2 regions of the Pseudomonas chaetocerotis genome follow, and region 2 is predicted to be linked to the other one. Evidence: predicted binding sites of a transcription regulator. Region 2 holds the regulator's gene; the other holds the start of a gene.
What was found. The regulator sigma-54, encoded in region 2, starts transcription at its own class of promoters, with help from an activator protein. The targets are predictions, from matches to a motif close to ANTGGCATNNANNTTGCTNT.
Positions count from the first base shown of each region.

Region 1: H3221_RS19590 (CmpA/NrtA family ABC transporter substrate-binding protein) is a predicted target of sigma-54. The motif match lies at 14,289-14,308, and genes of this name have one in related genera.

Region 1 covers NZ_JACFYX020000011.1:168,390-184,230, forward strand. Annotated here, with positions in the region: gene H3221_RS19545 (nitrate reductase) at 124-2,841, opposite strand; gene nirD (nitrite reductase small subunit NirD) at 2,929-3,246, opposite strand; gene nirB (nitrite reductase large subunit NirB) at 3,243-5,699, opposite strand; gene H3221_RS19560 (bifunctional protein-serine/threonine kinase/phosphatase) at 6,055-7,722, opposite strand; gene H3221_RS19565 (nitrate/nitrite transporter) at 7,839-9,050, opposite strand; gene H3221_RS19570 (thioesterase family protein) at 9,747-10,190, opposite strand; gene H3221_RS19575 (polysaccharide lyase family 7 protein) at 10,239-10,928, opposite strand; gene H3221_RS19580 (ABC transporter ATP-binding protein) at 11,024-11,815, opposite strand; gene ntrB (nitrate ABC transporter permease) at 11,998-12,849, opposite strand; gene H3221_RS19590 (CmpA/NrtA family ABC transporter substrate-binding protein) at 12,862-14,145, opposite strand; gene H3221_RS19595 (hypothetical protein) at 14,531-14,845, opposite strand; gene H3221_RS19600 (hypothetical protein) at 15,000-15,392, shown strand; gene H3221_RS19605 (crotonase/enoyl-CoA hydratase family protein) at 15,525-15,841, opposite strand, start outside.
Region 2 covers NZ_JACFYX020000001.1:258,953-274,793, reverse strand. Annotated here, with positions in the region: gene mreD (rod shape-determining protein MreD) at 1-146, shown strand, start outside; gene H3221_RS01340 (Maf family protein) at 196-798, shown strand; gene rng (ribonuclease G) at 902-2,359, shown strand; gene H3221_RS01330 (YhdP family protein) at 2,377-6,198, shown strand; gene H3221_RS01325 (carbon-nitrogen hydrolase family protein) at 6,248-7,096, shown strand; gene tldD (metalloprotease TldD) at 7,099-8,541, shown strand; gene yjgA (ribosome biogenesis factor YjgA) at 8,615-9,133, opposite strand; gene pmbA (metalloprotease PmbA) at 9,262-10,608, shown strand; gene H3221_RS01305 (HPr family phosphocarrier protein) at 10,665-10,937, opposite strand; gene rapZ (RNase adapter RapZ) at 10,952-11,809, opposite strand; gene ptsN (PTS IIA-like nitrogen regulatory protein PtsN) at 11,812-12,276, opposite strand; gene hpf (ribosome hibernation-promoting factor, HPF/YfiA family) at 12,289-12,597, opposite strand; gene H3221_RS01285 (RNA polymerase factor sigma-54) at 12,697-14,190, opposite strand; gene lptB (LPS export ABC transporter ATP-binding protein) at 14,381-15,106, opposite strand; gene lptA (lipopolysaccharide transport periplasmic protein LptA) at 15,106-15,645, opposite strand; gene lptC (LPS export ABC transporter periplasmic protein LptC) at 15,632-15,841, opposite strand, start outside.

The DNA.
Region 1 (15,841 bases), on a different contig from region 2:
GCGCACCAAGTTGTTTGCTGGTTCCCACGCTCCGGCGTGGTAACGGACTCGGGGGGCGCTCTGCGTCCCATGAGACGCGGAGCGTCTCGGCCTGCGTACACGCAGAGCGTGGGTACGATCAATTCACGCGTTCACTGCAGTGGGCTGTTGAGCCAGCAGGCGTTTGATTTCAGGTACGCAGGAGCCGCAGCTGGTGCCGCACTTGAGTTCGCGTTTGAGGCCGTCCAGGTCCAGGCCACGCTCGATGCCGGCGCATACTGCGCCTTCGCTTACGTTCAGGCAGTTGCACAGGGTCTTGCCGCGTGTGTTGGCGCCAGCGTTGCCCGGGGGCGCGGAGACCGGGGCGAGCAGCCAGCGGCGCAGGTCAGCGTCGGCCTGACCATCCAGCCAAAGACTTCTGAGCCATTCACTGGCAGCGGTTTCCCCGGCCAGGCGGATGCTGGCGATGCGGCCATCCTCGATGCGCACGCGCTTGCCCACTGCGCGGCGCGGGTCGTCATAGGCCAGCACCGGGCCCTGGTTCAGGCGTAGCAGGCGATCGATCTGCGCCAGCAGCTCGGGCTGCGGCGCAACGGCGCTGGCGGCGCGGATTAACAGGGCGGGCCGCTCGCGGCCAGTGGGGGTGAGGCTGGCGTAGGCGAACGCCTCGAACAGCGGGCGCAGGGCCTCGAAGCGGCTCTGCACCTCGCCCTCGACCAGGGCGAACAGCTGCCAGGGCAGCTCGACCTTGTCCACCTCGACCCCGGCATGCTTGAGCTCCGGCTGTTTGGAGAGCGGATCAAAGGCCGGCTGGGTCAGCACGTTGGTGCCCAGGCCCTTGAGGAAGCGGTCGCCCCAGTGCATCGGCAGCCAGGCCTGGCCTGGGCGCACCGACTCGTCGGCCTGCACCGGCAGGATCAGGCTGCCGCGACGGCTGCGCAGCCTGACCAGATCGCCGTCCCGCAGTCGACGGCGGCGCAACTCGTCCGGGTGCAGGCCGAGCAGGGCGGCCTCGACATGACCGAACAGGCGTGCGGCGGTGCCGGTGCGGCTCATGCCGTGCCACTGGTCGCGCAGGCGTCCGGTGTTGAGCGTCAGGGAGAAACGCGCCTCGCGCTTTTCCTTCGGCGCGCGGTACGGGTCGGCGTGGAACTGCGCGCGTCCGCTGGCGGTTGGGAAGCGGCCGTCGGCATAGAGTCGTGCGGTGCCCTGGTGTGCTCCGGCAGGAAACGGCCATTGCTGGGGACCTTGGTCATCGAGCAGCGCGTAGCTCAACCCCGAGAGGTCGAGGTCACGCTGGGCGGTCAGGTGCTTGTATTCCTCGAACAACGCCTCGCTGCTGGCAAAGTCGAACAGGCTGGGCAGGCCGGGGCGCAGCAGTTGTTCCAGGCGACGAGCGAAGTCGCAGGTGATCGACCAATCGGGCCGCGCCTCTGCGGGCGCTGGCACGGCGCGGCGTACATGGCTGACGCGACGCTCGGAGTTGGTCACCGTGCCTTCCTTCTCGCCCCAGCTGGCGGCGGGCAGCAGCAGGTCGGCGTAGCGGCAGGTCTCGGTGGTGAAGAAGGCTTCCTGCACCACGACGAAGGGGCAGGCGGCCAAGGCCTCATGCACCTTGTTCTGGTTCGGCAGCGACTGCGCCGGGTTGGTGCAGGCGATCCACAGCGCCTTGATGCGCCCGTCGTGCACCGCATCGAACAGCTCGATGGCGGACAGCCCGGGCTTCTCTGGCAGGGCGTCGACACCCCAGTAAGCGGCGACTTCGGCGCGGTGTTCGGCGTTGCCGGCCTCGCGGTGGCCCGGCAGCAGGTTGCTCAGGCTGCCGGTCTCGCGGCCACCCATGGCGTTGGGCTGGCCGGTCAGCGAGAAGGGGCCGGCGCCGGGCCTGCCGATCTGCCCGGTGGCCAGGTGCAGGTTGATCAGCGCGCTGTTCTTGGCGCTGCCGGCGCTGGACTGATTGAGCCCCATGCACCACAGCGAGAGGAAGGAGGGCGCGCGGCCGATCAGCTCGGCGCAGCGCTGCAGGGCGTCGAGGCTGATGCCGCAGATATCGGCGGTGGCTGCCGGGCTGTAGTCGCGCACCAGGTTTTTCAGCGCCTCGAAGCCTTCGGTGTGGGTGTCGATATAGCGGCGGTCGACCCAGCCTTCCCACAGCAGGATATGCAGAATGCCGTGAAACAGCGCGACGTCGGTGCCGGGCAGGATCGCCAGGTGCAGGTCGGCCAGCTCGCAGGTGTCGGTGCGCCGCGGATCGATGACGATGACCTGCATCTCGGGGCGGCGAGCCTTGGCTTCTTCCAGACGGCGGAACAGCACCGGGTGGGCGTAGGCCATGTTGGAGCCGGCGATCAGCACGCAGTCGCTTTGCTCAATGTCCTCGTAACTGCAGGGCGGAGCGTCGGCGCCGAGGCTGCGCTTGTAGCCGACCACCGCGCTGGACATGCACAGGCGCGAGTTGGAGTCGATATTGTGGGTGCCGACCAGGGCGCGGGCCAGCTTGTTGAAGGCGTAGTAATCCTCGGTCAGCAGCTGGCCGGAGATATAGAAGGCCACGCTGTCCGGGCCGTGCTCGCGGATGGTCTCGGCGAACACCGCCGCGGCGTGATCCAGGGCGCTGTCCCAGTCGGTGCGGGTGCGAGCCAGGCCTTTGCCCAGGCGCAGCTCGGGGTAAAGGGCGCGGGCATCAAGGTCGCCGGTCAGGTGCAGTGTCGAGCCTTTGCTGCACAGTTTGCCGAAGTTGGCCGGGTGACTGGGATCGCCAGTGACGCCGAGGATTTTCTCACCGTCGTGCTCGATCAGCACACCGCAGCCCACGCCGCAGTAGCAGCAGGTGGAGGCGGTGACTTGAGTGGGGCTGGCCATGTTCGGAGCTCCTGGGGCGCGGGGAGGTTTTGATGGAAGGGGCTTCAGCCGCGACCGTCGCCGCAGAAGCGCCTCCCACAGGGCTGGCTAGCTGCTATGAGTGAGGGCCAGCAACACGCGGCCGCTTTCCACCTTGGCATGGTGCCGATGGGCACAGCCCACATCCGGCGCCACGGCATCGCCGGACTCCAGCTCGATCTGCCAGTTGTGCAGCGGGCAGGCCACGCGCTTGCCGTAGATCAGTCCCTGGGACAGCGGGCCGCCCTTGTGCGGGCAGCGGTCGTCGAGGGCGAATACTTCATCGTTACTGGTGCGGAAGATGGCGATATCGCCTTTCGGCCCGGCGATGATGCGCGAGCCGAGCACGTTGATCTCTTCCAGGGCGCAGATATCCAGCCAGTTCATACGGTGGCCTCCTCGATTTGCACGACCTTGATCGTGTCGAACTCTTTCTTCAGTTGCGGCGTCTCGATGCGCTCCTTCCACGGGTCCTGCTCGAACGACAGGGCGTAGTGCAGGCGCGCGGCCAGCGCCTTGCGGTTGGCGTCGTCTTCCAGCACCGCCTTCTTGATGTGCTCCATGCCGACGCGCTGCATGTAATGCACGGTGCGCTCCAGGTAGAAGGCTTCTTCGCGATAGAGCTGGAGGAAAGCGGCGTTGTATTCGCGCACCTCCTCGGCGGTCTTCACCTTGACGAAGAACTCGGCCACCTCGGTCTTGATCCCTCCGTTGCCACCGATGTACATCTCGAAGCCCGAGTCCACACCGATGATGCCGACGTCCTTGATGCCGGCTTCGGCGCAGTTGCGCGGACAGCCGGAGACCGCCAGCTTGACCTTGTGCGGTGACCACATATTGAACAGATCGTGCTCCAGATCGATACCGAGCTGGGTCGAGTTCTGTGTTCCAAAGCGGCAGAACTCACTGCCGACGCAGGTCTTCACCGTACGTATGGACTTGCCGTAAGCATGGCCGGAGGGCATGTCCAGGTCCTTCCACACGGCCGGCAGGTCGTCCTTCTTGATGCCCAGCAGGTCGATACGCTGGCCGCCGGTTACCTTGACCATGGGCACGTTGTACTTGTCGGCCACATCGGCGATGCGGCGCAGCTCGGACGGGTTGGTCACGCCGCCCCACATACGCGGCACCACCGAGTAGGTGCCGTCCTTCTGGATATTGGCGTGGGCGCGTTCGTTGATCAGGCGCGATTGTGGATCGTCCTTGGCCTCGCCCGGCCAGGTGGAGATCAGGTAGTAGTTCAGCGCCGGGCGGCAGGTGGCGCAGCCGTTGGGCGTGCTCCAGTTGAGAAACACCATGGTCTGCGCCATGGAGGTCAGGTGCTGCTCGCGGATTGCCTGGCGGATTTGCCCGTGGTTGAGATCGGAGCAGCCGCAGATGGCCTTTTCGCTTTTGGGTTTGACGTCCGCAGCGCCGCCGACGGTGCTGATCAGGATCTGCTCGACCAGACCGGCGCAGGAGCCGCAGGAGCTGGCGGCCTTGGTGTGCTTCTTGACCTCGTCGACCGAGAACAGGCCGTTTTCCTGGATGGCCTTGACGATGGTGCCCTTGCACACGCCGTTGCAGCCGCAGATTTCCATGCTGTCGGGCATGTTGGCGGTTTTGCCTGCGCCCTGGTGGCCAACGTCGCCGATGGCGCCCTCGCCGAACATCAGGTGGTCGCGGATCTCGCTGACGTTATGGTTTTCGCGGATCTGGCGGAAGTACCAGCCGCCATCGGCGGTGTCGCCGTACAGGCAGGCACCGACCAGCACGTCGTCCTTGATCACCAGCTTCTTGTACACGCCGCCGATGGGGTCGGAGAGGGTGATGGTTTCGGTGCCCTCTGCGCCCATGAATTCGCCGGCGGAGAACAGGTCGATACCGGTGACCTTGAGCTTGGTCGAGGTCACAGAGCCTTGGTAGCGCGAGTAGCCGAGCTGGGCCAGGTGATTGGCGCAGACCTTGGCCTGTTCGAACAGCGGCGCCACCAGTCCGTAGGCGATGCCGCGGTGGCTGGCGCACTCGCCGATGGCGTAGACGCGCGGGTCATAGGTCTGCATGGTGTCGTTGACCAGAATGCCGCGGTTACAGGCGATGCCGGCGCTCTCGGCCAGCTCGCTGTTGGGGCGAATGCCGGCGGCCATCACCACCAAGTCGGCAGGGATCACTTCGCCGTCCTTGAACTTCACCGCACAGACGCGGCCTTCGCCGTTGTCCAGCAGCTCGGCGGTGTGCTTGGGCAGGAGGAACTTCAGGCCACGGTCTTCCAGGGATTTTTGCAGTAGCTCGCCAGCGGTGCGGTCCAGCTGGCGTTCCAGCAGCCAGTCGCCGATATGCACCACGGTCACGTCCATGCCGCGCAGCTTGAGGCCGTTGGCCGCTTCCAGGCCGAGCAGGCCGCCGCCGATGACCACCGCGTGCTTATGGGTCTTGGCGGTGTCCATCATCATCTGGGTGTCGGCGATGTCGCGGTAGCCGATCACACCGGCCAGGTCCTTGCCCGGGATCGGCAGAATGAAGGGGTTGGAACCGGTGGCAATGAGCAGGCGGTCGTACTCGGCTTCGCTGCCATCGTCAGCGATCACCACACGCTTCCTGCGGTCGATCCTGACTACCTTGCGCCCGAGCAACAGCTTGATGTCGTTTTCCGCGTACCAGTTCAGATCGTTGAGCACGATCTCCTCGAAGGTCTGCTCGCCAGCCAGCACGGGGGAGAGCAGGATGCGGTTGTAGTTGGGGTGCGGCTCGGCGCCGAACACGGTGATGTCGTAGAGGTCGGGGGCGAGCTTGAGCAGCTCTTCGAGGGTGCGCACACCCGCCATGCCGTTGCCGATCATCACCAGCTTGAGTTTTTGCATGCCGGCCATCTCCTGAAGAAAAATCACGGTCGAAAAAATTGTCGGGAGCAATGTTTAACGTCGCTCCGCGACGGCTCGAAGAGTGGCCGCCAGGGATGGCAGGCCATAAAAAACAAAAAAGGCGTCCCGCTAGTCACCTAGCGAGGACGCCTTTGTCCAGGTCCCGTTCTATCGGGAAGTGCAGCCTTCTTCGTTGAAGGTCGCGCTTTATGTAGTTTGTGGCAGTGCGAATGCAGACCTTGTGCCAACTCGATCAGATCAGGGTTTTTCAGGCTTTTCAGCCATTTGGCTGGATCTGTGGAGCGGTTTTTTGCACCGTTGCGAGGCGTTTGGCGCCGCTTTGGTGCGCAGCCGGCTATTTGAGCAGCAGGAACGTCAGCAGCAGGTTGAGCAGCAGCGACACTAGCGCCATGCTGCGCCACACCAGCAGCGGCTCGCGCTCCAGCAGCGGTCGCGGGCGGTTGTTCAGAGACTGACGTTCGCCACTTTCCAGGGCCAGCAGCCACTCCTCGGCGGTTTCGAAGCGCTGCGCTGGGGCGGCGGCTACCGCGCGGTTCAAGACCTCATCGAGCCACGCCGGCAGATCCGGGCGGTAGCGGCTGGCCGGCACTGGCTGACCGAAGCGCGGGTGCTGAAAGGCCTCGACCTCGCCGTGGGGATAGTGGCCAGTGAGCAGGTGATAGAGCGTCACGCCCGCGGCGTAGAGGTCCTGCTGCGTACTGGGAGTGCTGCCTGCGAAGGCTTCGGGGGCAATATAGCTAGGCGTGCCGGGCAGGCTGTGGGCCTCGTCGCGGGTCAGGCCCGGGCAGTAGGCCAGGCCGAAGTCGAGCACGCGCAGTTCGCCGTCGTCGCCGAGCAGCAGGTTCTCGGGCTTGATGTCGCGGTGGATGATATTGCGCCTGTGCAACAGGCCGAGCGCCTTGATCAGGCGCGGCGCCAGGTCCTGCCAGTCGGCCAGGCTCAGCGGGCCATGCTGCTGCAGGCGTGCGGCCAGGGTCTGGCCGGCATATTCGCGCTGCACGTAATACAGATGCTGGCGCTGCGGTAGAGCATGCAACTCGGGGAAGTGGCGACCGGCGACGCGGCGCAGGAACCATTCCTCCTGCAGCAGCCCCGGGCCGGCCTGCTCCTCGCCGGCACGGCTGGCCGGCAGGGTCTTGAGCAGCCAGGGCAGGTTGCCCGCGTCGCGAACCCGGTAGATCAGCGACTGGCGCGATTCGCCGAGCAGGCCTTCGACCTGCCAACCCTCGAACACCTGACCGTCGCGCAGGCGCGGCGGCAGTGGCCAGTGCTCGAGCTGGGCCAGGGTGTCGGCCAGCGCGGCTTCTGGGAGCTGCTCGATGTGCACCAGCAGGGCGCTGGCGTTGTCCTGGCTACCGGTGCGGTGCGCCTCGTCTACCAGCGCCTGGCAGATTGCTTCGGCGTCATCGCCTTGTTGCAGCAGCTCCCCGATGCGCTTGTCGCTGATGCAGGCCCAGACGCCGTCGCTGACCAGCAGGAAACGGTCGCCGGCCTGCAGCTCGCCGTCGCGATAGTCCACCACCAGGTGCTGATCCAGACCCATGGCGCGCTTGAGTACGTGCTGCATGCCCGGCTGTTCCCAGACGTGGTCCTCGGTCAGGCGCAGCAGTTGGCCGTCGCGCCACAGGTAGGCGCGGCTGTCGCCAATATGCGCCAGGGTGTAGCGACGGCCGCGCAGCACCAGGGCGGTGAGGGTGGTCAGCAGCGGCTGGCCGCCGCCGTTGGCTTGCAGCCAGCGGTTATGTGCGATCAGCAGGCGATCCAGGCTGTGCTGCACCGGCCAGGTTTCGGGCGTGGAGTAGTAATCCAGCGCCAGTGCCTGCAGGGTCGCGCGCGCGGCCAGGCCGCCGTCGGCGCACTGGCTGACGCCATCGGCCAGACCGAGCAGATAGCCTTTGCTGGCGGCCAGGGCTGGCGCTGGGGTGACCACACGCAGGGCGTCCTGGTTCTCGCTGCGCGGGCCGGTGGCGCTGGTTTCGCCGATGCTCAGTTGCAGGACCATGATGCGGTTTCCGTAGATATTTGGACCGTAGGGTGCGCCGTGCGCACCAGGCCCGACACAAATCGCTGGTGCGCGCGGCGCACCCTACGCAGTGTGGCGGATCGTCGAGAACCCGCTCACACCCGTGCGGCGGTCACCGCGGCGCTACCCCAGGTGGTGCGCCAGCGCTGCTTGACTCCGTGGAGGCCGATCCAGGCCAGCACACCGAGGCTGGCGAACAGCCAAAGGCCCAGCTGGTAGTCGCCTGTGTGCTGCTTGATGGTGCCCAGGCCGGCAGCGAGGAAGAAGCCACCGATGCCGCCAGCCATGCCGATCAACCCGGTCATCACGCCGATTTCCCTGCGAAAACGCTGCGGTACCAGCTGAAACACCGCGCCATTGCCGGCACCAAGGCCAAGCATGGCGGCGACGAAAAAGGCCAGGGCGGCGGCCGCGCTGGGCAGGTTGAAGCCCACCACGGCGATGCACAACGAGGCGATGGTGTACATCATCAGCAGTGTACGAATGCCTCCGATGCGGTCGGCCAGAGCGCCGCCGAGCGGGCGCAACAGGCTGCCGGCGAAGACGCAGGCGGCGGTGTAGTAACCGGCGGTCACCGGGCTCAGCCCGTACTGGTCGCTGAAGTAGCCGGGCAGGGCGCTGGCCAGGCCGATAAAGCCGCCGAAGGTAACGCTGTAGAAGAACATGAACCACCAGCTATCACGGTCGCCGAGGGCCTTGAGGTAGTCGCTGACGGCTTTGGACTTGGGTCGCTCCGGCGCGTTCTTGGCCAACAGGGCGAAGATCACCAGGGTCGCCAGCAGCGGAATCAGCGCCCAGCCGAACACGTTCTGCCAGCCTGACAGTGCCGCCAGGCCCGGGGCGAACAGGGCCGCCAGAACGGTACCGGAGTTACCAGCGCCGGCGATGCCCATGGCCTTGCCCTGGTGCTGCGGCGGGTACCACTGCGAGGCCAGCGGCAGGGCGACGGCGAAGGCTGCGCCGGCGAAACCTAGGAACAGACCGAGCAGCAGCGCCTGCTCGTAGCTGCCGATACCGATCTGCCAGGCGCAGAACAGCGCGATGATCACCACCACCTGGCCGAGCAGACCAGCGGCCTTCGGTGACAGGCGGTCGCAGAGAAAGCCCATCAGCAGACGCAGCACGGCGCCGGCGAGAATCGGCGTGGCCACCATCAGGCCGCGCTGCTGGGCGTTGAGGTCGAGGTCGGTGGCGATCTGCACCGCCAGTGGGCCAAGCAGGTACCAGACCATGAAGCTCAGGTCGAAATAGAGGAAGGCGGCAAACAGAGTGGGGGCGTGGCCGGCTTTCCAGAAACTTGTATTCATCGATCACCTCATCAGCGAGAAGGGGCCCGGCCAGGCGCGGCGAACCGTGGTCGTGGACACGGCAGCCGCGTCTGCCGGGAAGGCCGTGCACTTGTGGTGCAGAGCCCTGCGGCCGGAGCCACAGCAGGTTTGCGCGATTGCAGTGCAGGCTCGGATCGCGATGCCTGCGCCGGCCCCGGTCACTGGGGCGAACACGAAAAAAAACGCCGCTTCACCACAGGCCATGAAGGCGAGGTGAGGCGACGTCTTTGTCGTGAGGGAGGTGGCCGCCGTTGGCTACCTGGTGCGGGGAAATAAGCAAGAGCCGAGCCAACCGAGCAGAGGCCCTGAGATCAGTCGCTACGCACCTTCAGTACGCGCAGTGTTGCCGTAAAACGAGGCGCTTGCGTCGTCTATGCCCCCGAATGGGGCGATCGCTGCGTGCTGAAAGTGGCTTGATGGTCGCTGGAAAGTTGGGCAACGCTGGTTGCGTGAGTGGGTAGCGGCGCGGTCAGCAGGGCGAGTGCCAGCAGATTGCTGAGCAGCCCCGCTTGACGGGCACGGCGGTAGGTGTCGGTCATCCTCGATCCCCCCTTTTTTCTGTTCTGACCTAGGCGTAGCAGACGAATGACGATGTGTCACGGTATTGGCAGCAATAACTGTGCAAGTTTGCAGACGCCTGTTCGCCCGGAGCCCTGAAGCATTGCAATCGCTGACTCAGTCGAGCCGATTGACCTTGGGGAACTTGGCGCTGAAGGCTTCCGGCATTGGCACCACCTTCGACTGACGATAATCGAAGAACACGAAGCCGGACTTGGCCATGGCCACCAGGGTGCCGTCGGCCGGACGGGTGATGCGGAAGGTGATGTCACCGCCATATCGGTTGAAATCCATCACGCCGACTTCGAACAGCAATTGGTCACGGGCATGGGCCTCCGCCCTGTAGGTGGTGGCCAGGTCGGTGACGATGATTCCAGTGCCTTTGCCGTCGGTTTCGCGAATGCCGAACTCGAAGAGGAAGCGGGCGCGCGCCTCGGAAATCATCGAGATCATCGAGTCATTGCCCAGATGGTTGGCACCGTTGATGTCGGTAACGCGCACGGTCAGGTGAGTGCTGTAGCAGTACTGGTCTTCGGGAAAATCGAGGGTCAGGCGTGCCATGGTCGAGCCTTCGTCTTGGAGGGCGGCGATTGTAAACCGCCGCGTTCCTCAGCGGTGCAGGCTGTTGAGGTGATAGAACGTGACGCGACCACCTTCGCTATCCGCTCCGGAATTGTCCTGGATATAGGCGCCCGCCTTGAAGTACAGGTACTGCTTGCTCCAGCTGCTGCTCAACTGGCGGTAGAGCGAGCCCTTGTCGCCATCGGTGCTGGCCACGCTGATGCCGATGCGTCCGCTGGGCGTGACGCGCAGGTCGTAGCCGAAGCGCTCGCCAAGCTGGATGTTCTCGGCCAGCAGGATGTTTTGTACGTCGCTGTCGCCTGGGCGAGCGCGCAGCAGCAGCTCCACCCGGCCAACGCCACGTCGATAGTGATATTGCAGCTTGAGCAGCGGATCGTTCTGGCTGCCCGGCACGTCGGTACTGTGGATCTGGCCGATTACCACCTTGTTGCGACTGGGCACTTGGTCGACCTGCAGCACGGCACTGAGATAGCTGTCCGAACTGGCGTGGAGCCAGTTGTCGAGTCTGCCGTCGTGCTGGGTTTCGCGTAGCTCACTGCGTGGATAGCGGGCGTCGGCGGTGGTCGAGCCAGTGACTGGCACCCAGAAGGTCACGCTGCCGTCGGCATTGCGCCGAAAATAACGACTTTCATAGCCATTATTCAGCCGTTCGGTGGTGATGGTGGTCGGCGCCGGTTCGGTGGGAATTGACAGATTCCAGGTGGTGAGGTCGAGCACGGGGTTCTCTGCTTGTCGGTTGAGGGCCCTTGTTCGTCCCTGCAACGGGCCAGAGGTTCAACCGCCCCAGCCCTTGAGCCAGAGCGGTTTGATTCTCAGGCGGCCGGGCGTTGCTGGCGCTGGTAGAGAAACTCCAGCACGGCGGTACGGTAGGCGTGGTACTGCTGGTCGTTGGCCAGCGCCAGACGATCACGCGGGCGCGGCAGATCGACGGCGAGGATTTCGCCGACGGTGGCGGCCGGGCCGTTGGTCATCATCACGATGCGATCGGACAGCAGCACGGCCTCGTCGACGTCATGGGTGACCATCACCACGGTGCTCTGGGTCTGCCCGACGATGCGCAGCAGCTCGTCCTGCAGGTGCGCGCGGGTCAGGGCATCGAGGGCGCCGAACGGCTCGTCCATCAGCAGCACCTTGGGCTCCATGGCCAGGGCGCGGGCGATGCCGACGCGCTGCTTCATGCCGCCGGAGATCTCGTTTGGGTGTTTGTGCATGGCATGGCTGAGGCCGACCATGTTCAGCGCCTGCTCGGTGCGGGCCTTGAGCTGGGCCTTGCTTTCGCGCGCGCCGAAGACCTTTTCCACGGCCAGGTGGACGTTGCCGAAGCAGGTCATCCAGGGCAGCAGGCTGTGGTTCTGGAACACCACGGCGCGCTCTGGGCCAGGGCCGTCGATCTCGCGGCCGTTGCAGATCAGCCCGCCCTCGTTGGCGTCGAGCAGGCCGGCGATCAGGTTGAGTACCGTTGATTTGCCGCAGCCGGAGTGGCCGATCAGCGCCACGAACTCGCCACGGGCGATGCTCAGGTTGACGTCTGCCAGTGCCTGGAAGCGGCCTTTCTTGGTATCGAAGTGCTTGCTGACAGCGGTCAGCTCCACGAATTTGTCCATCGGAGTTCTCCCGTTCTGGCGCCGTGTCCCGGATCTAATCGGAGACAATTTCATTTAAAACAATGATTTGTAATCGACTGTTTAACTAATTTGTAAGCTTGCGTAGCCGGATGCAATCCGCGGAAACGCAGATCGCATCCCCGGATTTCATCCGGGCTACGAGGTTGGCCGAACGTGCCTCTTCAGCTTGCGTAGTCGAAGCGTTTGGCGATCAACAGCAGCATCTGCTCCAGTGCCAGGCCGACCAGGCCGACGATGATGATGGCGATGAGAATGTGCTCGACATTGAGGTTGTTCCATTCGTCCCACACCCAGAAGCCCAGACCGATGCCGCCGGTGAGCATCTCGGCGGCGACGATCACCAGCCAGGCCACGCCGATGGCCAGGCGGATGCCGGTCATCAGATGCGGCAGCACGGCGGGAAACAGGATGCGCGTCAGCACCTTGAATTCCGACAGCTTGAGTACGCGGGCAACGTTGAGGTAGTCCTGCGGCACGCTGGCCACGCCGGCGGCGGTGTTGAGGATGATCGGCCAGATCGAACTGATGAAGATCACCCAGATCGACGCCGGGCCGGCAGCCTCGAACACCAGCAGGCCAATCGGCAGCCAGGCTAGCGGCGAGACCGGACGCAGCAAGCTGATGATTGGTGCCAGCATGCCGGCGAGAAAGGCGAAGCGGCCGATGGCGAACCCCAGGGGAATACCCACCAGCGCCGCGAGGCCGAAGCCGACTCCGACGCGGCCGAGCGAGTTGAGGATATTCCAGCCGATGCCCATGTCGTTGGGGCCGTTGTCGTAGAAAGGGTCGGCGAACAGCACCAGGGCGGCCTGCCAGGTGCTCAAGGGGCCCGGCAGGCCCTCGCTGTACTGCGCCAGCAGCGACCAGAAACCGATGAAGGCGATGATGCCCAGCAGCGGGGCGATGCCCGCCTTGAGCAGGCTGCCCAGGGAGGCGGCGCTGGGCTGCAAGGCCTTTGCAGGCAGACGAGGTTTGGCGATTGGCGGAAGCGGTGTTTTCAGGGGCGCATTCATGCTCACCTCCGGTCAGGCTTTGATGGTGAAGGAGTCGGCGTAGGCGGCTGGATTGCTGCCGTCCCAGACCACGCCGTCGATCAACGTGCTGCTGCGCAGCGGGCTACTCGGCACCGTCAGCTTGAGGGCGCCAGCGGCCTCGGCGTAGAGCGCGGTCTGGTTGATCTGCGCGGCCACGGCCGCGTAATCCGGCGCGTCCTTGAGCAGACCCCAGCGCTTGAACTGGGTGAGAAACCACATGCCATCGGAGTGATAGGGGAAGTTGACGCTGCCGTCCTTGCAGAAGGCCATGGCGTGTTCGTCCTTCCAGCTGTTGCCGAGGCCGTCCTCGTACTGGGCGAGAAAGCGCGGCTCGATCACCTGCACCGGCGCGTTGACATAGGCCTTGCCGGAAATCAGCTTGGCGGTGCTCTTGCGATTCTCGTCGCTGGCCTCGATGAAGCGGCTGGCCTCGAGAATCGCCATGATCAGCGCGCGGGCAGCATTGGGGTACTGCTCGATGAAGGCGCGGGTGGTGCCGAGCACCTTCTCCGGGTGATCCGGCCAGATCTGCTGCGTGGTGGTGGCGGTGAAGCCGATCTTGTCGAAGATCGCCCGCGCGCCCCAGGGTTCACCGACGCAGAAGCCGTCCATGTTGCCGACGCGCATGTTGGCGACCATCTGCGGTGGCGGCACGACAATGGTCTTCACGTCGCTCATGGGGTTGATGCCCAGGCTGCCGAGCCAGTAGTACAGCCACATGGCGTGGGTGCCAGTGGGGAAGGTCTGGGCGAAGGTCAGCGGCGTGCCGCCTTTCTTCACGTGTTCGGCCAGTTGCGCGCCGTTGCTCACGCCTGCCTCACGCAGTTGCTTGGACAGAGTGATGCCCTGGCCATTTTGGTTCAGCCCCATCAGCACCGCCATGTCCCGCTGCGGCCCAGCCAGGCCGAGCTGGGCGCCGTACATCATGCCGTAGAGCACATGGGCGGCATCCAGTTCGCCAGTGTTGAGCTTGTCGCGCACGCCGGCCCAGGAAGCTTCCTTGCTCGGATTGATGGTCAGGCCGTACTTCTCGCCGAAACCCTGGGTGGCGGCGACCACCACCGAGGCGCAATCGGTCAGGGGAATGAAGCCGACTGTTAGCGCGGACTTCTCCGGCGCATCGGAGCCGGCCGCCCAGGCCGCGCTGCGCAGCGAAGCCGGCGCTGACAGGCCAAGTGCGGCGATACCGCCAACGGCACCGGCCAGGGCGATGGATTGCTTGAGGAAGTGACGGCGGCTGGTGGCCAGGGGCTTGTTCGAATCACGATCGGTCATGGGTCTAGTCCTTGTCAGGCGCATAAACAAAAACGGCGTACGCCAGGCCACCTCCATGAAATGAAGGTGACCTGACGGACGCCGTTGTCCGTGATCCTCGGCCCGCCGCCGTTGGCGTGCTACGCAGGATGGTTGACAGGGACATAGCAAGGGGCTTGCCAGCTTTCGTGGCCAACGGCCGAGCAACGGCATACGGCGCCTGGCAGGCGCAAACCGGATGCCGCTCGATCAATGGTTGGTTTTTATAATCAAAGAGTTGTAGCTATTTTATGAGGTGATTTAGCAATGCGCGGAGTCAACGGACGCGCGGCTCGCTCTGCATGCGACTGAGCCAATGCCGTGCATGAGCGGGCGTCGCTGAGCCTTTTTGGTTCGTAACGCAGGATCAGGATGCTGGTTGAACGCGCGCTTCCTCGACGAAGTCGCGCAACCAGCGCAGCACTTCGACGGCCTCCCAGCGAGCTGGATCGAACAGTGCATAGGCCAGCCCCTGATAGCCCACCACATCCAGTTGCCGATGGTAGCCGGCGCGCTGCAGCAGCGCCTCGATCTCGGCGAAGCAGGTATTGAAGTGCTGGCGATTGAAGGGAGTGCGGCTCTCAGTGACGATGCCTTCGAGTTGCAGTTCCTCGACCATCTCGCGCACCCGCTCCAGCGGCATGCGGTTCACTCGGTGTTTCAGCTGCAGTACGTCCAGCATGATGGCGCTCCTGTGCAATCGATCATTTGCCTGTGATCTAGCCTAATCGAAAAGTACTGTACAAATAAACAGTATTGAGTGATATTGGCCTCACTTAGGTGACAACAACCCGTCCACTGCCTGAAGGTGGGCGCCTTGCAAGGGGGTATTGGCAATGCAACAGATGCTGATGACGATTGTGCTATTGGTCCTGCTGAGCGGCTGCGCGCAACCGCAGATAGATCGGCCACAGGCCAACGGTGCATACCTGGTGATCGAGGGCGAACAGGCCTGGGCTGTACTGGTTTCCGATGGCCAGCGTGTCGAGGAGGTGGGCAGAGTGCTCGACGTGATTCGACTGCCCAGCCATCACTCCAACATTGCCGCCAGTTACGTGATCGAAACGCCCAACTGCGGCAAGCTGCAGTGGTTGACCGAACGCCATGGTGCTGCAGAGGGTGAAACCACGCTGTTGCCGGCCGCCTTCAACGAGCAACTGAGCCAGCCCGGCTGCGTGCTCGCGCAAGGCCTGAGCCGAGCCTGGACGGCTCTGGACTATTCCGGCTGACCGTAGGGTGCGCCGCTCGCACCAATATGCGATATGTACCGACATTCAACGGCGGACTAACCAGCGAGATGCTCAAAAAAAGCGCCGCGACCTCAACGGAAGCGACGCTTCTGATTCATGCCTCACCGCGAGTTACAGCAGGTGTTGCTTGTCCATCTCGATGGCGGCATCGAGGGTTTCCAGCAGCGCCTTGCGCACCTTCAGCTTGGTACTCCTGTGGGCCGTCATGTTGATCTTCTTCATCTGCTGCGCCACTGCCTGAGTGGTAGCCAGCAGTTGTTCGGCCGGCACCACCTTGTCCAGGAAGCCAGCATCCACCGCGCCAGCCGGGTCGAACATCTCGCCATTGATCACCGAACGGTGGAACGCCGACTTGCGCAGGCGATCACGGGCCAACTCGATGCCGACATGGTGCATGGTCATGCCGATCTGCACTTCGTTCAGGCCGA
Region 2 (15,841 bases):
AGCTGGTTCAGCTGTGGCTCAATGCCCTGACGGGTAGCCGCCCTCCAACCCTGGCCTTCGTCTTGCCGGCACTGGTCAGTGCCCTGCTGTGGCCCTGGATCTGCGCCATCCTGCGTGGTCTGCACCTACGCCTCAACGTCAACTGAACGCAGCCTGTCGTGCGGCTGGCTGCGGTTCGCCAAGGGAGATACCCGCATGGCCGAGCTGTTTCTGGCCTCCGCCTCGCCCCGTCGCCGTGAATTGCTGGCTCAGATCGCTGTGCCTTGCGTCACGCAAATCGCCTCGATAGATGAAAATCCATTGCCAGCCGAACCGGCGGCAGCCTATGTAGAACGCCTGGCGCGTGAAAAAGCGCGCGCCGGTCTGCTCGCCTTGGGCGGGCGTGACGACGCCGTGGTGTTGGGCGCCGATACCGCTGTGGTGCTCGATGGACGTATTCTCGGCAAACCGGCGGACTTCGCCGAGTCACGCGCGATGCTTCAGGCCCTGTCGGGGCGCAGTCATCAGGTGCTGACGGCTGTGGCGTTGGTCGGTGATGGCCGCGAGGCGGCGCGAGTGGTCAGCAGCGAAGTGAGCTTTCGTCCTATAGGCGAGGCGGAAATCGAAGCGTACTGGGCCAGCGGCGAACCCTGCGACAAGGCGGGCAGTTATGGTATCCAGGGGTTGGCAGCCGTGTTCGTCAGCCAATTGCAGGGCAGCTATTCGGCAGTGGTCGGTCTGCCGCTGTGCGAAACTGCCGAGTTGCTTGGCGAGTTCGGCATCGCCTGCTGGCAGTTGCCGGCGAAAGGGCCGCGCTAAGAACCCTGGCGGTGGCAGCATAGGTAGTTTTTTGGCGTGCCCGAAAGCTAGAGTCCGCGGGGCGGTGCAGTAGCCCGGCCGGCATGATCACCAGGATGGATGCATGAGCGAAGAGATTCTGATCAATATCACGCCGATGGAGTCGCGCGTGGCGGTGGTGGAAAACGGCGTGCTGCAGGAAGTGCACGTCGAGCGCACGCAGAAGCGCGGCATCGTCGGCAACATCTACAAGGGCAAGGTGGTGCGCGTACTACCTGGCATGCAGGCGGCTTTCGTCGATATCGGCCTGGAGCGTGCGGCCTTCATTCATGCTTCCGAGATTTCCACCCGCGAGGGAACTGCGGTAGAGCCGATCAGCGCTCTGGTGCACGAAGGGCAGAGCCTGGTGGTGCAGGTCACCAAGGATCCCATCGGCAGCAAGGGGGCGCGTCTGACCACTCAGTTGTCGATCCCTTCGCGTTATCTGGTGTACATGCCACGCACCAGTCATGTCGGTATTTCCCTGAAGATCGAAGACGAAGCAGAGCGCGAGCGCCTCAAGCAGGTGGTCGCCGATTGCGTCGCCGCCGAGGGCATCGAGGAAGCCGGTGGTTTCATCCTGCGAACCGCTGCCGAAGGGGCCGGGGCTGATGAAATTCTGATCGACATCCGCTACCTGCGCCGTCTCTGGGACCAGATCGGTGCGCAGATCCAGAACTGCAAGGCACCCACGGTGATCTACGAGGATCTGTCCCTGGCGCTACGTACCCTGCGAGACCTGGTCAGCCCACGCACCGAGAAGATTCGCGTGGATTCGCGGGAAACCTTCCAGAAAATCACCCAGTTCGTTGCCGAATTGATGCCGGAGATTGCCGATCGTCTCGAGCACTATCCTGGCGAACGGCCGATCTTCGACCTCTACGGTGTCGAGGATGAAATCCAGCGCGCACTGGAGCGCAAGGTGCCGCTGAAGTCCGGCGGCTACCTGGTGGTCGACCCCGCCGAGGCAATGAGCACCATCGACGTCAACACCGGCGCCTTCGTCGGCCATCGCACCCTCGAAGAAACCATCTTCAAGACCAACCTCGAGGCGGCCACGGCCATTGCCCGTCAGCTGCGTCTGCGCAACCTGGGCGGCATCATCATCATCGACTTCATCGACATGGAAGACGAGGAGCATCAGCGCCAGGTGCTGCGCACCCTGGAGAAGCAACTCGAGCGTGATCATGCCAAGACCAACATCATCGGCATCACCGAGCTCGGCCTGGTGCAGATGACCCGCAAGCGTACCCGCGAAAGTCTCGAACAGATTCTCTGCGAGCCCTGCACTGCCTGTCAGGGGCGCGGCAAGCTGAAGACGCCGGAGACCATCTGCTACGAGATCTTCCGCGAGATTCTGCGCGAAGCCCGCGCCTACCAGGCGGAAAGCTATCGGGTGCTGGCCAATCAGAAGGTGGTCGATCGCCTGCTCGATGAAGAGTCGGGCAACGTCGCCGATCTGGAAGCCTTCATCGGACGTACCATCAAGTTCCAGGTGGAAACCATGTATTCCCAGGAACAGTACGACGTGGTGCTGCTCTGAGCACGCCAGCTGTCGAGGTGAACGCCCTGGCGCGCCTGTTTTCGGCGCTGCTGCGCTGGGGGCTGGGTCTTTGCGCCGCCATTCTGGTGCTGGCTGCGCTGTACGTCAGCCTGGGCCGTGAGCTGGTGCCGCTGGTGGCCGAATACCGGCTCGAACTGGAAGATCGTGCCACGGCGCAGCTGGGAGTACCGGTACGAATTGGTCGCCTCGAAGGTCGTTGGCAGGGTTTTGCCCCGGTGCTGGTGGCGCATGACGTGCACCTGGGTGACGAAGAGCAAGGCCTGAGCCTGGAGCGTGTGCAATTGGTGCCGGATGTGGGCGCTAGCCTGCTGGTACGCCAGCCGCGCATCGCCCACCTGCAATTCGACGGCCTGCAATTGAACGTGCAGCAGAACGCTGAGGGTGGCTGGCAGTTGCAAGGGTTGCCACAGCGCAGCGGCCCCGAGCTGAATGTCGAACAGCTACTGCAACAGTTGCAGATCGTGCACCGCATCAGTCTGCTCGACAGTCGCGTGGTGCTGCAGCCGCTCGATCAGGAGCCGCTGCTGCTCAGCTACGTCAACCTGAGCCTGCGTTACGGCAGCAACAGTCAGCGCCTTGACGGCCGCCTGCTGCTGCCCGATGGCCAGCCTGTGGCGCTGCGGCTGCGGACGCGCATGCAGCCCAAGACCTGGCGCGAGGCACAGTCCGAGCTCTATCTGAGCCTGCCGCAGAGCGACTGGGCCACCTGGCTGCCCAAATCGCTGCTTGGCGACTGGCAGGTGCAGCGCTTGCAGGCCGGCGGTGAGCTTTGGTTGGAGGGCCATGGTCTGGCCCTGGACAAGGGCGCCTTGCGTCTGCATGCACCCGAGCTGGCCGGCGGCCAGGCCAAACACAAGGCCGTGACTCTCAAGGACCTGGCCTTCAACGCCTTCTTCACGCAAGACAAGCAGGGCGTGCGGGCGCAGATCGACTCCCTGGCCTTGACCCATGGTGAGCAGCGCATCGGCGAGCTGCACCTGAACCTGAAGCAGCAGGATACGGGCGAAGCCGACGAGCGCTGGGCGCTGACGGCTGATCGGCTTGATCTCGCTGCCTGGTCTCCGTTGGTTCACGCGCTGGTGCCGCTGCCCGATGCAGCGCGCGATGTGCTGGTCGCGCTGGCTCCGGTGGGGGCGGTCAACAACTTGTTGCTCGACTATTACCCGCAGCGTGAAGGTGCTGAGCGCCTGCAGTTCGCCGCGAACCTGGACAACGTGGGCATTCAGGCCTATCGCGGTGCGCCGGCGGCCGAGAACGTCAGTGGCAGTGCCTCGGGCAATATGTTCCGGGGCGAACTGCGCCTGAACAGCGAGAATTTCGCCCTGCATCTGGATCAACTGTTCCCCGAACCCTGGCGATATCGCCATGCCCAGGCGCGGTTGAGCTGGGACTGGAGTGAAACCGGCCTGACCCTGTATAGCCCCTATATGCGCGTGGATGGCGAGGAAGGGCAGGTCGCCGGTGACATGCTGATCCGCCTGTTGCGCGATCCCGAGGCTGAAGACTACATGGACCTGCGTGTCGGCATGCGCGACGGCGATGCGGCCTACACCGAGAAGTACCTGCCGAGCCGCGCGCCGGGCATGAGCGCTGAGCTCGATCATTGGTTGAAGACGGCGATCCGCGCGGGGCACGTCGAAGAGGGTTACTTCCAGTATCAGGGTTCGCTTAACAAGGGCGCACCATTGGGCGCGCGCAGCCTCAGCCTATTCTTCAAGGTCAAGGATGCCGAGCTGGCGTTCCAGCCCGGCTGGCCGTCGCTGCGTGAGGGTGTGGGCGAGGTGCTGATCGAGGATGATGCAGTGCGCGTGCGCCTGCAGAGCGGGCGTTTGCTGGAGAGTCAGGTCAATGACGTCACAGCCAATATCCCCTTGCGGCATGATGGCAAGCCACCGCGCCTGGAGCTCGATGGCGAGGTGCAGAGCAGCCTGAGTGACGCCATCAAACTGCTGCAGGAAGCGCCTCTGGGCACTGCGGGGATCTTTGCCGGTTGGCAAGGTGAAGGGCCTCTGGCCGGGCGTCTGAAGCTGGATATTCCGTTGCAGAAGGGGCAGCCGCCCGGTGTGGTGGTGGACTTCGCCACCGAGGGTGCGAGCCTCAAGCTGGCCAATCCCGCCTTGCAACTGAGCAATGTACAGGGTGCGTTTCGCTTCGATAGCGCAGCCGGGTTGAGCGCGCCGGACGTTCGCGGCGAGGTCCTCGGGCGTCAGGTGCGCGGCACTATCCGCGCCGAGGGCGCGCGTGGGCAGGCGCGTACGGTGTTCGATCTGCGTGGACAGGTCCAGGTCGATACCCTCAGTCAGTGGCTGGGCGGGCCGCAGAAGTTGCCGGCCACTGGACTGCTGCCTTATCGGCTGCGCCTGACCCTGGATGGCGATGACAGCAAGCTGCGCGTCGATTCCAATCTGCGCGGTGTGGCGATCAATCTGCCTGCGCCCTTCGGCAAGACGGCGCAGCAGGAGCGTGATGCCGACTGGCGCATGACCCTTTCCGGGCGCGAGCGTCGTTACTGGGCGAACTATGGCGAGCTGGCCAGCCTGAGTCTGGCTGCGCCCCCGGGGGCGCTGGCTGACGGACGCGGTGAGGTGGTGCTCGGTGGCGGTGCTGCGGGGTTGCCGCCCGCCCAGGGGCTGCGAGTGCGTGGGCGTCTGGATGAGCTGGACCTGGATGCCTGGAAACAGCTCGGCAGCCAACATCCGGTGAAGGTGGATGCTGACAGCCAGCGCCTGTTTCGCAGCGCGCGACTGGATATCGGACGGTTCCGTGGTTTTGGTCAAGAGATCAAGCAGCTGACGCTTGGTCTGGCACGAGAGGGCCGGGACTGGGCCTTGCAACTCGACAGCGAGTTGGCAGCCGGGCGTGTGCTGCTGGCCGATGCCGAGGGTGTGCCTATTCGTATCGATCTGCAGCACTTGCGGTTGCCGGCGCCAGATCCTGAGGCGACGAAAGTCAGCGATGCGCCCGATCCTCTGGCCGATATCGACCCTCGGCAGATTCCGGCGCTTGATATCGCCATTGAGCGCGTGCAGCGCGGTGACAAGGTGCTGGGCGCCTGGTCGCTCAAGGTCAGGCCCGAAGCACAGGGTGTGCGCTTCGAGGAGCTCGACCTCGACCTGCAGGGGCTGAAGATTGGGGGCAGCGCCGGTTGGCGTGGTACGCCGGGCAACACCAGCAGTTGGTACAAGGGGCGCCTGCAGGGCGAAGACCTGAGCAAGGTGTTGCTGGCCTGGAACTTCGCCCCGAGCGTCACCAGTCAGAGTTTTCGTGTGGACGCCGACGGCAGCTGGCCCGGTTCACCGGCCTGGTTCTCGCTCAAACGCTTCTCCGGCAATCTCGACGCCTCGCTGCGCAAAGGTCAGTTCGTCGAAGTGCAGGGCTCGGCCCAGGCGCTGCGCGTGTTCGGCCTGCTCAACTTCAACTCCATTGGTCGCCGCCTGCGTCTGGACTTCTCCGACCTGCTGGGCAAGGGGCTGAGTTACGACCGGGTCAAGGGCAACCTGCAGGCGACCAATGGCCTGTTCGTGACGCATGAACCGATCACCCTGAGCGGACCTTCGAGCAATCTGGAACTCAATGGCAATCTCGACATGAACAACGAGCGCATAGACGCCAAGTTGTTAGTGACCCTACCGGTGACCAACAACCTGCCGCTGGCGGCGCTGATCGTCGGCGCCCCGGCGATTGGCGGGGCGCTGTTTGTCGTGGACAAATTGCTCGGCGACAAGGTCGCCCGCTTCGCCAGTGTGCAGTACGACGTCAAGGGCCCGATGCAGGACCCGCAGATCAGCTTCGACAAGCCCTTCGAAAAACCGCAATGACGTGGTCTCTTGGCGTACGCTGTTACACCAAGCCGCAAAGAGTGTCGCCATGAATCTCGCTGTAATCCAGATGGTTAGCCAGGACGACGTGCAAACCAACCTGCGTCTGGCTCGCCGTATGCTGGAGCGTGCCGCGCAGGGCGGTGCGCGCCTCGCCGTGCTGCCCGAAAACTTCGCTGCCATGGGCCGTCGCGACCTGGCTGCCATCGGTCGCGCCGAAGCATTGGGCGAGGGGCCGATCCTGCCCTGGTTGAAACGCGCTGCTCGTGACCTCAGTTTATGGATAGTGGCTGGCACTTTGCCGCTGCCTTCGGACGATGATGCCGACGGCAAACCGCACGCCTGCTCACTGCTGATCGATGATCAGGGTGAGCGTGTGGCCCGTTACGACAAGCTGCACCTGTTCGATGTCGATGTCGCCGACAACCGTGGTCGTTATCGCGAGTCCGACGATTTCGCCCATGGCCAGCGCGTCGTGGTGGCCGATACCCCCGTAGGGCGCCTGGGGCTGACGGTGTGTTACGACCTGCGCTTCCCTGAGCTGTTCGGTGCGCTGCGCGAAGCTGGCGCCGAGCTGATCAGCGTGCCGGCAGCGTTCACTGCGGTGACCGGTGCCGCGCATTGGCAGGTCTTGACCCGCGCCCGTGCCATCGAAACTCAATGCTATGTACTGGCGGCCGGGCAGGGCGGTGAGCACCCCGGTCAGCGTCTGACGTTCGGCCACTCGGCGATCATCGATCCATGGGGTCAGGTGCTGGCCGAGCAGGATCAGGGTGAAGGGGCCTTGCTGGCTCCCCGCGATGCCGCCGAGCAGGCGAACATTCGCCAACGCATGCCGGTGCAGCAGCACCGCCGATTCTTTTCATCGGACGTACCCCGTCCGATTGTTGTGGAGTGACCATGAATACGATGTTGCAATCCGTCAGCGAGCATCTGCTTGCCCCCGGTAACCTGACGCTCGATAGCCTCGGCAGCGTGCTGGGCGAAGTCGCTGGGCCGGGAATCGATGCCGCCGATCTGTACTTTCAAAGCCAGGTTTCGGAAACCTGGGTGCTGGAGGACGGCATCGTCAAGGAAGGCAGCTTCAACCTCGATCAGGGTGTCGGTGTGCGCGCCCAGTCTGGCGAGAAAACCGGTTTCGCTTACAGCAACGCCATCAGCCTCGATGCCCTGACGCAAGCTGCCCGGGCCGCACGTTCGATCTCGCGCGCTGGCCAGCAGGGCCGTGTGCAGGCCTTCGTCAGTCCGCAGGTGACCCAGTTGTATGCCGAAGGCAACCCACTGGACGTCATGGGCCGCGCCGAGAAGGTTGAATTGCTGCAGCGTATCGACCGTGCCACGCGCGCGCTGGATCCGCGCATCAAGCAGGTTACCGTGAGCCTGGCCGGGGTTTGGGACCGCATTCTTGTGGCGGCCCACGACGGCAGCCTCAGCGCCGATATCCGCCCGCTGGTGCGCTTCAATGTCAGCGTCATCGTCGAACAGAACGGGCGCCGCGAGCGCGGTGGCCATGGCGGTGGCGGACGTACCGACTATCGCTATTTTCTCGATGAAGACCGCGCCATGGGCTATGCCCGCGAGGCGCTGCGCCAGGCGCTGGTCAACCTTGAAGCCATCGCAGCACCCGCCGGCAGCATGCCGGTAGTGATGGGCGCCGGCTGGTCCGGCGTGCTGCTGCACGAAGCGGTCGGCCACGGCCTGGAAGGAGACTTCAACCGCAAAGGCAGTTCAGCCTATAGCGGCCAGGTCGGGCAGAAGGTCGCGTCCAGCCTGTGCACCATCGTCGACGACGGCACCCTGGCCGGGCGGCGTGGTTCGCTCAGCGTCGACGACGAAGGCACGCCGACCCAATGCACCACGTTGATCGAGAACGGTGTGCTCAAGGGTTACATGCAGGACAAACTCAATGCCCGCCTGATGGGCATGGCCGCCACCGGCAACGGGCGCCGCGAGTCCTATGCACACCTGCCGATGCCGCGCATGACCAACACCTACATGCTGGCTGGCGAGAGCGATCCGGAGGAAATCATCCGTTCGGTGAAGAAGGGCATCTACTGCGCCAACCTTGGCGGCGGCCAGGTGGATATCACCAGCGGCAAGTTCGTGTTCTCCACCAGTGAGGCCTACCTGATCGAGGACGGCAAGATCACGGCGCCGGTCAAAGGTGCCACCCTGATTGGCAATGGCCCGGAAGCCATGAGTCGCGTGTCCATGGTCGGCAACGATCTGGCGCTGGACAGTGGCGTCGGTACGTGCGGCAAGGATGGCCAGTCGGTGCCGGTCGGCGTCGGTCAGCCGACGCTGAAGATCGACGCGATCACCGTCGGCGGCACTGGTGCGTAGAGCCGACAATAGTCGGGTGCGCCGTGCGCACCAGCGGCTGGCGAAGAGTCGGTGCGCATGGCGCACCCTAGGGTCAGCGCAATCCGCGGTGGATTTCGTCGAGCTCGCGGATGTACTTGAACACCTTGCGCGCCGCAGCCGGCGGCTTGTTGCGCGCGGCTTCGTGCTGAGCATGACGAACCAGGCCGCGCAAGTGCTGGACGTCAGCGTCGGGATAGAGCTCGACGAAGCTCTCCAGCGCGCTGTCGCCTTCGGCGATCAGGCGGTCACGCCAGCGCTCGAGAGCGTGGAAGCGTTCGTTGTACTCGCGGGTGGAGCTGTCCACCTGGTCGAGCATGGCGACGATCGCGTCGACATCCTGTTCGCGCATCAGCTTGCCGATGAACTGGATGTGGCGTTTGCGCGCGGCATTGGCGGTATGTTTTGGCGCTTCGGCGAGCGCGCGGCGTAGGGCATCGGTCAGTGGCATCTTGGCCAGCAAATCCGCCTTGAGCGTGGTCAGTCGCTCGCCAAGCTCCTGCAGGGCATGCAGTTCGCGTTTGACCTGGGATTTACTCTTCTCCAGGGAGAAGTCGTCGTAGGAATCAGACATGGGGTGGGTCCAGAGGGAAACGCCGCCATGATAGCAGTAACCGTGACTGCCGGCCCGCAGCGGGCAGTCGAGAGCAGGCCCAGGATTTCGTACAGAAAGTGCCTGCGCCAAGAGAATCGGGAGTGGTTATGAGTGAAGTAGAACGCATCGGGCCGCAGGCCTTGCCAGCACTGCAAGAGCAGGTGGAGGCCATTCTCGCCGAGGCCAGGCGCCAGGGCGCTAGTGCCTGCGAGGTCGCGGTCTCGGCTGGTCAGGGGCTGTCCACCACGGTGCGTCAGGGCGAGGTGGAAACCGTCGAGTTCAATCGCGACCAGGGTTTTGGCATTACGTTGTACGTTGGTCAGCGCAAGGGCTCGGCCAGCACCTCGGCCACCGGTAGCGAGGCCATTCGCGAGACCGTGGCGGCAGCCCTGGCGATTGCCAAACATACCAGCGAGGACGAGTGCGCCGGCCTGGCCGATGCTGCGCTGATGGCCCGTGAGTTGCCTGAGCTGGATCTCTACCACCCCTGGTCGATTACCCCGGAGCAGGCGGTGGAGCAGGCGCTGGCCTGTGAAGCTGCGGCCTTCGCGGCTGACACGCGGATCAGGAACGCCGATGGCACCAGCCTCAATACCCACCAGGGGTGTCGCGTGTATGGCAATAGCCACGGTTTTGTCGGCGGTTATGCCAGCACCCGCCATAGCCTGAGCTGCGTGATGATCGCCGAGGGTGAAGGGCAGATGCAGCGCGACTACTGGTACGACGTCAATCGTCAGGGTGAACTGCTGGCCGATGCCAAGGGTATCGGCCAGCGCGCCGCCGAGCGTGCGGTCAGCCGTCTTGGTGCGCGCCCGGTGCCGACCTGCGAAGTGCCGGTGCTGTTCGCCGCCGAGCTGGCCGGTGGGTTGTTCAGCCATTTGCTGGCGGCGATTTCGGGTGGCAACCTGTATCGCCAGTCCTCGTTCCTCGAAGGTGCGCTCGGCCAGCGGCTGTTCCCCGAATGGCTGAGCCTCGACGAGCGTCCGCACCTGCCGCGCGCACTCGGCAGTGCCACCTTCGACGGTGATGGTCTGGCCACCTACGCCAAGCCGTTCGTGGAGAAGGGCGAACTGGTGTCCTACGTGCTCGGCACCTATTCCGGGCGCAAGCTGGGTTTGCCGAGCACCGCCAACTCCGGTGGCGTGCACAACCTGTTCGTCAGCCATGGCGATGAGGATCAGCAGGCGCTGATTCGCCGCATGGGCCGTGGCCTGCTGGTCACCGAACTGATGGGGCAGGGCTTGAACCTGGTTACCGGCGACTATTCCCGTGGCGCAGCGGGCTTCTGGGTGGAGAACGGTGAAATCCAGTTCCCGGTGCAGGAGGTGACCATTGCCGGCAACCTGCGTGACATGTTCCGCCAGATCGTCGCGGTCGGGTGTGATCTGGAACGGCGCGGCAATATCTGCACCGGCTCGGTGCTGATCGAGAAGATGATGGTCGCCGGTAGCTGAGGCTGCTAGAAACGAAAAGGCCACCCGCGGGTGGCCTTTTCGTTCGTGGGGTGATGCTACTCGCCTTCGTCGAAGTAGTTCTCGATCAACGCAACCAGTGCATCGAGAGCCTCGTGATCCTGTTCGCCTTCGGTCAGCAGGTGCACGTTGGTGCCCTTGCCGGCGGCCAGCATCATCACCGCCATGATGCTCTTGCCGTCTACCAGGCTTTCGGCGCTGCGGCCGATGCGCACCTGGCAGGGATAGGTGCTCGCTACACCGACGAACTTCGCTGCAGCACGGGCATGCAGACCAAGTTTGTTGATGATGGTGATTTCACGTGCTGGCATCGCGGCAGGATTCCTTAGCTGAGGTCGCGGTGACGCACCTGGACATTCTTCAGCGAGTCTTTGAGTGCCTGGCTCAGGCGGTTGGCCAGGTACACCGAGCGGTGGTGGCCGCCCGTGCAGCCAATGGCGATGGTGACATAGGCGCGGTTGCTGGCGGCGAAGCGTGGCAGCCATTTTTCCAGGTAGACGAGGATGTCCTGATACATCTCTTCGACCTCCGGTTGCGCGGCCAGATAGTCGATCACCGGTTGATCCAGCCCGGAATGATCGCGCAGTTCCGGTTTCCAGTACGGATTGGGCAAGCAGCGCGCATCGAACACCAGGTCAGCATCCACTGGCATGCCACGTTTGAAACCGAAGGACTCGACCAGAAAGGCGGTGCCAGTCTGCGTCTGGCCCAGCAGGCGTAGCTTGAGCGTATCGCGCAGCTGGTAGAGATTCAGTCGGGTGGTATCGATCTTCAGATCGGCACGATCGGTGATCGGTGCCAGCAGTTGGCTTTCGTAGGCAATGGCCTCGGCCAGCGAACGATTGTCGTTGGTCAGCGGGTGTCGTCTGCGCGTTTCGGAAAAACGCTTGAGCAGCGTTTCGTCTTCGGCATCGAGATACAGCACGTCGCAATGGATACTGCGCTTGCGAACTTCGTCGAGCAGTTCCGGGAAGCGCTTGAGTTGGCTCAGCAGGTTGCGCGCATCAATGGATACGGCTACCTGCGGCAGCAGCATATCGCTATGCGGCAGGAAGCGCTCGGCAAGATCCGGCAGAAGGCCGGCCGGCAGGTTGTCGATGCAGTAGAAACCGTTGTCCTCAAGTACATCGAGGGCGGTGCTCTTGCCCGAGCCCGAGCGACCGCTGACGATGATCAGGCGCATGTTTATTGACCGTTCTGAATGTCCACGACGACCTGGTAGAGATCTTCGCCGCTGTTGGCCTGGCGCAGACGTTCACGTACATCCTGGCGATCGAGCATGCTGGCTATCTGGCGCAGCAGTTCGAGATGCGCATCGGTTGCCGCCTCCGGCACCAGAAGCACGAACAGCAGATCGACGGGCACGCCGTCGATGGCGTCGAAGTCGACTGCCGTCTCCAGGTGCAGGACAGCACTGATCGGGGCACTGCAGCCGGCCAGGCGGCAGTGGGGAATGGCAATGCCGTTGCCGAAGCCGGTAGAGCCAAGCTTCTCGCGGGCGATGAGGCTTTCGAAGATGTCCTGGGCATCCAGGTCGGGCAGATCGCGCGCAACCACATTGGCGATCTGTTCGAGCACGCGTTTCTTGCTGCCGCCCGGCACGTTCACCAGGGAACGGCCGGGGGTCAGGATATTTTCAAGTCGGATCATGGATAGGGAATGTCAGCGGGCCGTGGCGCCTTGCAGGCGTTCTAGCTGCTTTTCCTTGTGCTTGATGAGTTGACGGTCGAGTTTATCGGCCAACAGGTCGATGGCAGCGTACATGTCCTGATGCTCGGCGTTGGCGACGACTTCGCCGCCAGCGATGTGCAGGGTGGCTTCGATCTTCTGCTTGAGTTTTTCGACCTCCATGGTCACCTGTACGTTGGTGATCTTGTCGAAGTGGCGTTCCAGTCGGCCTAGTTTCTCGCCGATATAGTCACGCAGGGCGTCGGTCACATCCAGCTGATGTCCACTGATGTTGACTTGCATACCGCTTTCTCCTTGTTGCCTTGTGTAAGAGACGGGTCTGGTTCGACCCGCCGCCGGAACACTTTGGCCTGAAGGCCTGAGGCCTTCAGTCGATCTGGCCTACATCAGTCGCTTGCGCTCACTGGAGGGCGCTATACCGAGGGACTCGCGATACTTGGCGACCGTCCGACGGGCGACTTGGATGCCTTGTGCTTCCAGTAAACCAGCGATCTTGCTGTCGCTCAACGGCTTTTTCGCGTTTTCTGCTGCAACCAGTTTTTTGATGATCGCGCGGATCGCGGTGGACGAGCATTCTCCGCCTTCAGAGGTGCTGACGTGGCTGGAGAAGAAATATTTCAGCTCGTAAATACCGCGCGGTGTGTGCATGAATTTCTGCGTGGTAACGCGTGAGATCGTCGACTCATGCATACCCACCGCTTCGGCGATGTCGTGCAGCACCAGGGGTTTCATCGCCTCGTCGCCGTAGTCGAGGAAACCACGCTGGTGCTCGACGATCTGCGTGGCCACCTTCATCAGCGTTTCGTTACGACTCTGCAGGCTCTTGATGAACCAGCGTGCTTCCTGCAGCTGGTTGCGCATGAAGGTGTTGTCGGCACTGGAGTCGGCGCGTTTGACGAAGCCGGCATATTGCGGATTGACCCGCAGGCGTGGCATGGCCTCCTGGTTCAGTTCCACCAGCCAGCGTTCGTTGTGCTTGCGCACGATGACGTCGGGCACGACGTATTCCGGTTCGCTGGATTCGATTTGCGAACCTGGACGCGGATTCAGGCGCTGGATCAGGTCGATGACCTGGCGCAGCTCGTCTTCCTTGAGCTTGGTGCGGCGCATCAGCTGGGCATAATCGCGGCTACCGAGCAGTTCCAGGTAGTCACCGACCACGCGTTGTGTCTCGCTCAGCCAAGGCGTGCCGGCAGGCAGTTGGCGCAGTTGCAGCAGCAGGCATTCGCGCAGATCGCGGGCGCCGATACCGGCCGGTTCGAACTGCTGGATGCGATGCAGCACCACTTCCACTTCGTCCAGTTCGACATCCAGCTCGGGGTCGAAGGATTCGGTGACTTCCTCTAGCGTTTCTTCGAGGTAACCGTCGTTGTTGATGCAGTCGATCAGGGTGGCCGCGATCAGGCGATCCTTGTCCGACATGGGCGCCAGGTTCAGCTGCCAGAGCAGGTGACTGTGCAGGCTCTCGCCGCTGGAAGTGCGGGTGGTGAAGTCCCACTCGTCATCATCGTTGCTGGGCAGGCTACTGGCGCTGGTCTGGTAGATGTCTTCCCAGGCGGTATCGACCGGCAACTCGTTGGGAATGCGCTCGCCCCACTCGCCCTCTTCCAGGTTATCCACCGTGGGGGTGGTTTCCTGGTAGCTCTCTTCCTTGCTCGGGGTCGGCGTGGCGCTTTCGGCGCCATCAGCCATTGGATCGCTGTTGTCGAAGTCGTCGCCGTCTTCCTGGCGCTCGAGCATGGGATTGGATTCCAGCGCCTCCTGGATTTCCTGTTGCAGGTCCAGGGTGGACAGTTGGAGGAGGCGGATAGCCTGTTGCAGCTGCGGGGTCATCGTCAGCTGCTGGCCCATCTTGAGGACTAGCGATGGTTTCATTGCAGACCTTAATTTACTGGCGAGTTACGCCTTCCACATCAGGGCGCCGAAGCGCCGCAGGAAGCAAATTATATGCCTGAACTTCTCGTTTTTGCCTAGGGGGTGCAATATTTCTGTAGCGAAATAGTGGGCAACCTACAGGCTGTTTTTGACGCAGCAGCGCCGAGCACAGTGGTTTTCACGCAGCCTGTTACAGGCGGAATTCATGGCCCAGATATACCTCTTTCACCGTCTGGTTGGCGAGGATGGTCTCGGCGTTACCCTCGGCGATCAGCTGTCCATCGTTGACGATGTAGGCGGTCTCGCAGATGTCCAGGGTTTCACGCACGTTGTGATCGGTGATCAGGATGCCGATGCCCTTGGCCTTGAGGTGATGGATGATCTGTTTGATATCGCCCACCGAGATCGGATCTACCCCGGCAAAGGGTTCGTCGAGCAGGATGAACTTGGGGTTGGTCGCCAGGGCTCGGGCAATCTCCACGCGGCGTCGTTCACCGCCGGACAGGCTCATGCCGAGATTGTCGGCGATATGGTGGATATGGAATTCCTGCAGCAGGCTTTCCAGTTCCGCCTGACGTCCGGCGCGGTCCAGGTCCTTGCGCGTTTCGAGAATGGCCATGATGTTGTCGGTTACCGACAGCTTGCGGAAGATCGAGGCTTCCTGCGGCAGGTAGCCGATGCCTGCGCGTGCGCGGCCGTGCATGGGCTGATGACTGACGTCGAGGTCGTCGATCAGTACGCGGCCCTGGTCGGAGCGCACCAGGCCGACGATCATGTAGAAGCAGGTGGTCTTGCCTGCGCCGTTGGGGCCTAGCAGGCCAACGATCTGACCGCTTTCGATGCTCAGGCTGACGTCACGCACGACCTGGCGGCTCTTGTAGCTTTTCGCCAGGTGTTGGGCTTTGAGAATGGCCATTACTGCTGCTGATCCGCGGGTTTGTTCTTCGGTTGGATGACCATGTCGATACGTGGGCGCGGCGTGCTGACGTTGCCGCCTGTCGCGCGGCCGGCGTTGACGATCTGGCGGCGGGTGTCGTAGACGATTTTCTCGCCTTCGAAGGTATTGCCTTCCTGAATTACCCTGGCCTGGTCGATCAGTACGATGCGCTCATTGCTGGCGAAATACTGGATGGTCTTGCCGTAGGCCTTGACGATGTCCTTGTCCACGGCCGGCTTCTGCTCGTAGTAGGCCAGGTTGCCGACCGAGGTGAATACATCGATATCGCCACTGGCGGTCTGAGTGATGGTTACGGTGTCACCCGTGATCTTCAGGGTGCCCTGGGTGATGATCACGTCGCCGCGATAAACGGCTACACCTTGCTTGTCATCCAGTTCGGCGCTGTCGGCCTGGATGCGGATCGGTTGATCGCGATCCGATGGCAGTGCCCAGGCAGCCGCGCTTCCCAATGCGGCGCCGAGGCTGAGAATAAGGGGGAGGGTATTAACGAACCTCATGCTGGCCTCTTACGTTGGACTGCAGGATCATCCTGCCGTCATTCAAGTACGCTTTCATTCCTTGTGCCGTGGTCACCCCGTTGGCCGCAACGATTCTAACGGCTTGCTCGGTCTGCGCATATTCCTTGTCAGGAATAACGGTCATGCGGCTGCTGGTGATCACGGTGGGGCGGTTCTTTGCGTCGGTGCGGGCGAT